2 regions of the Streptomyces sp. NBC_01224 genome follow, and region 2 is predicted to be linked to the other one. Evidence: predicted binding sites of a transcription regulator. Region 2 holds the regulator's gene; the other holds the start of a gene.
The links. Region 2 encodes HspR, which represses chaperone genes until heat shock. Its sites were predicted from a motif close to TTGAGNNNNNNNNNCTCAA; they were not measured.
Positions count from the first base shown of each region.

Region 1: a site for HspR is predicted at 1,310-1,328, ahead of lon (endopeptidase La). Genes of this name have one in related genera too.

Region 1 is NZ_CP108529.1:3,039,579-3,041,972, reverse strand. It holds gene OG609_RS12985 (rhomboid-like protein) at 1-723, shown strand, start outside; partial or broken gene OG609_RS12980 (GNAT family N-acetyltransferase) at 713-1,063, opposite strand; gene lon (endopeptidase La) at 1,351-2,394, shown strand, end outside.
Region 2 is NZ_CP108529.1:4,877,338-4,879,731, reverse strand. It holds gene OG609_RS21790 (hypothetical protein) at 287-592, opposite strand; gene OG609_RS21785 (heat shock protein transcriptional repressor HspR) at 845-1,291, opposite strand; gene dnaJ (molecular chaperone DnaJ) at 1,293-2,394, opposite strand, start outside.

The DNA of each region.
Region 1 (2,394 bases), 1.8 Mb from region 2:
GAGCCCGCCGCTGCTGCGGACCGCAAGGCCCGCCGGTGGCTGCGGCTGCTGCCGACGCCCATCGGTACCCCGTTCACCTTCGGGTATCTGCTGGTGCTCGTCGCCACGTCCCTCTTCATGGAGTACGCCGATCCGGACACCGTCTCCGCCGTGCTGCGCGAATCGAGCACGGATGTCGCGCATCTCGGCGAGACCCCGCTCCTCGTCCTGGCCGCAAGTGCCCTGTGGGTCGTCGGCGGGCTCACCTCCCCGTACGTCCTCGGCTTCGCCCTCGTGCTGACCGCGCTGGAACGCCGCATCGGGGGATGGCGCACCGCCGGTGTGTTCCTGCTCGGTCACGTCGTGGCGACGCTCGCCACGGAGATCCCGGTCGGGCTGTCCGTGGTGGCCGGTCACCTGCCGGAGTCCTCGCTGCACCGGCTCGACTACGGCATCAGCTTCGGGCTGATGGCGAGCGTGGGTGCGCTCGCCGGGCTGCTCACGCCGTGGCCCCGGGTGCTGGTGCTCGGCGGGGTCGGTGCGATGCTGCTGCGCGATCTGTTCGACCTCGCCGACCCTCTCGCCGACTGGGGTCACCCGCTGGCGCTGCTGCTGGGCGTGGCCTGCTGGCCGCTGCTGCGCCGGGCCGGTGCGGTCACAGAAGTGGTGGTCAGGGGCGTGGGGCCTTCTCGCCGTGCATCGCGAGATATTCGGCTGCCAGCCAGGGCGCCAGATCGTCGATGAGCATCGCGAGGACGGCCGGGTCCGGCAGGACCGGCTCGGCCGCCATCTCGTCGGCCCGGCCGATCAGGACCGACTCCTGCTCCTCGGCGACGAAGCCCGCCGCACGCAGCCGGTCGGTGAGATCGGCCGGCCGGTCGTGTCCGCGGGTCTTCCACTCCACCGCCTCGCCCCGTGCGGCGAAGTCGCGCTGCCGGGCGATCAGCCGGTCGAGCTCCGCGCCGCTCACACCGGCATCGCGCGGACAGCTCACGAAGCCGCGGAACTGGTCGACGATCCGCAGCAGCGAGCCGTCCCACTCGTACCTGACTCCGGCCGGAGGGTTGGGCGGTGCTCCGCGCATCTGCTCGTCATAGGCCGCGAGCAAGCCGTCGATGTCCGTCACGAGAAGACCGTACGAGCGGTGGCAATTGATTTTTCGGGCCGGGAACCCCGGCGGGTCGAAGCCGGGAACACCGCCGGATTAAAGCGGACGCATGTGGAGTTCTCCGCTACAGAAGGGGCGGGACCGGGCCGGGCCTGAGTGAGCGCATTCAGTCGATCGCTCACAGCGAACATGTGCTGGGGAACAATGGGCGGCTCAGGAGCATTGAGTCTGCATAACTCAACTTGACTGCTGAAGGGGAGATCATGGCTACCGAGTCCGATGCGGTCACTCCGCTCGCCCTGCCCGTGCTGCCGCTCGACGACGAGGTCGTGCTGCCCGGGATGGTGGTGCCTCTGGACCTGTCCGACACCGATGTACGTGCCGCTGTGGAAGCCGCACAGGCCGCAGCCCGTGAGGGCGGCGGCAAGCCCGAGGTGCTTCTTGTGCCGCGGATCGACGGGACGTACACCGGCACCGGTGTCATCGGCACCGTCGAACAGGTCGGACGGCTTTCGGACGGGGATCCGGGCGCGCTCATCCGCGGCCGTGGCCGGGTACGGATCGGGGCCGGGACCAGCGGACCGGGTGCCGCGCTGTGGGTGGAGGGGACACGGGTCGACGCGGTCGTCCCCGATCCGCTCCCCGGAGCCGCCGCCGAGCTGGTCAAGGAGTACAAGGCGCTCGCCACCAGCTGGCTGAAGAAGCGCGGTGCCTGGCAGGTCGTGGACCGGGTCCAGCAGATCGAGGACATCTCCGCGCTCGCCGACAATTCCGGTTACTCCCCCTTCCTCACCACTGCCCAGAAGGTGCAGCTCCTGGAGACCGTGGACGCGGTGGCCCGGCTGAAGCTCGCCATCAAGTGGCTCGGTGAACACCTCGCCGAGCAGGACGTCGCCGAGTCCATCGCCAAGGACGTCCAGGAGGGCGTCGACAAGCAGCAGCGCGAATTCCTGCTGCGGCGCCAGCTCGAAGCCGTGCGCAAGGAGCTGTCCGAGCTCAACGGTGACCCGGAGGGCGAGTCCGACGACTACCGGGCCCGCGTCGAGGCCGCCGATCTTCCCGAGCACGTCCGTGAGGCCGCGCTCAAGGAGGTCGACAAGCTGGAGCGTTCCTCCGACCAGAGCCCCGAGGGCTCCTGGATCAGGACCTGGCTCGACACCGTCCTCGAACTGCCGTGGACCGAGCGGACCGAGGACGCCTACGACATCCGCGGCGCCCAGGAGATCCTCGACGCCGAGCACGCGGGCCTGCAGGACGTGAAGGAGCGGATCACCGAGTACCTGGCGGTACGCAAGCGGCGTTCCGAG
Region 2 (2,394 bases):
GAGCGTCCCTCCCCCACTACGTCTGGGCATCGGCGTCCGCACCCGCCGCGCGCACATCTCCCGGCTCATGCGGATGCTCAACGCCTCCGGCCGGACTCAACCCGGCGCCCTCATCGTCCAGTCGGGGACGGCCGAGGAAGTGCCTCGCCGACCGCCCGTCACCAACCAGAGCGGCACCACAGCCGTCTGCGTCCTCGACGAGCCCGTCGTCCCGGGGCAGGTGTACGACCTGGCGGGCGGCCGGCGCGGTCCGTGCGACGAGTGCGGCGTTGTACGAGCGGTTCGACTACTCGGTCGACCAGTTCTCCGACGAGGTGTACGAACAGGCCCTCTCGGGGAGGCCGTTCGTCCAGGGCACCGGCGCCGACCTCAGGGCCACACCCGTCCCCGCGGCCCTGCGCCCCGAGGACCGCACGGGTACACCGGCCACCGTCACGCGCTGGATTCCGTCCCACGTCCACCGGCCGCTCTGGTCCGCCCCGAGCCCTGTCAGCCCCTCCTCGGTGAGCAGCACGCCGGGGCCGGGTTCGTTCGGTGGGGCGCCTATGTGGGCCGCTGTGCCGGTGATCCAGAAGAGGCCGACCATGGACATGCGTGACTCCCGACTGCGCCACCGGGCGGATCGCCCCGGCCCGGTGCTCCGGAACGAGCGGGGACGGTGACAGACCCCCGCCCCATTGTCGCGAGCGTGATCGAACATGGGCCGGGTTCCGGCCGGAGCCCGGGGGCGTACACAGGGCGGCGGGCGCACGGCGAAGGGCCGGGGGCCGACCCGTAGGTCGACTCCCCGGCCCTGAACGAAACGAATCGTGAGCGAATCGTCCGGCCCGACGGCCGGACCCGCTCAGTCCTTCGGCCGTTTCGGCCGCCAGACCACCAACGCGCTGGTCTGCTGCACATCCTGATACGGCACCAGATCGCGCCGGTACGAGGCATGAACCTGGGCCTCGCGCTGCTGCATCGCCACCGCCGCGCCGTCCACCGCCGCCGAGAGCTCGGCGACGCGCTGCTGGAGGGCGGCGACCTGGTTCTCCAGTTCGATGATGCGCTTGATGCCGGCGAGGTTGATGCCCTCGTCCTGCGACAGCTGCTGCACGGTGCGCAGCAGCTCGATGTCGCGGGCCGAGTAGCGCCTGCCGCGCCCGGCCGTACGGTCGGGGGAGACCAGGCCGAGGCGGTCGTACTGGCGCAGCGTCTGCGGATGCAGGCCCGAGAGCTGGGCCGCGATCGAGATCACGTACACCGGTGACTCATCGGTCAGTTCGTACGGATTGCGTCGTCGGCCGTCCACCTCAAGCTCCCTTCGCAGCCTGGAACAGCTCCGCCCGCGGGTCGTGGCCCGCAGTCGCCTTCCGGTAGGCCTCCAGCGCGTCCCTGGCCTCGGTGCTGAGGTCCTTGGGCACCGTCACCTCGACGGTGACCAGCAGGTCGCCCCGGGTGCCGTCCTTGCGTACGGCGCCCTTGCCGCGGGCGCGCATCGTGCGCCCGTTGGGGGTGCCGGCCGGCAGTTTCAGGGTGACCGGCGAACCGCCGAGCGTGGGCACCTTCACCTCGCCGCCGAGCGCCGCCTCCGTGAAGTCGACGGGCACGGTGACCGTGAGGTTGTCGCCCCTGCGGCCGAAGACCGGGTGGGCGTCGACATGGACCACGACGTAGAGATCGCCGGCCGGTCCGCCGCGCTCGCCCGGGCCGCCCTTGCCGCGCAGCCGGATCCGCTGGCTGTCCGAGACGCCCGCCGGAATCCTGACCTGCATGGTCCGGGAGGACTTCGCCCGTCCGCTGCCCTTGCAGACATCGCAGGGGTCCTGGGCGATGAGGCCCCGGCCCTTGCAGTCCACGCAGGGGTCGGTGAGCGAGAAGCCGCCGCCGGTGCCGCGCGACACCTGGCCGGTGCCGAGACAGGTCGGGCAGACCCTGGGGGTGCCGTTCTTGTCACCGGTGCCGGAACACGCCTTGCAGGGCGCCTGGCTGGACATCCGCAACGGGACCGTGGCCCCTTCGACCGCCTCGATGAAGCTGAGCGTCACCTCGGACTCGATGTCCTGGCCGCGGCGCGGCTGCACACGCGTCCCCGTACCGCCCCGGTTGAACAGGCCGCCGAAGACATCGCCCAGGCCGCCGCCGCCGCCGAAACCGCCGGCTCCGCCGCCCGCGCCCCCGCCCTGGGTGCCTCCGAAGAGATCGCCCAGGTCGAAGTTGAAGTTGCCCCCGGCGCCTCCGGGGCCGGCCCTGAAGCCGCCGTTGCCGAAGAGGGCGCGCGCCTCGTCGTACTCCTTGCGCTTCTTGCTGTCGCCGAGGATGTCGTTCGCCTCGGAGATCTCCTTGAAGCGCTCCTCCGCCTTGTCGTCGCCCTTGTTGGCGTCCGGGTGGAACTCGCGGGCGAGCTTCCGGTAC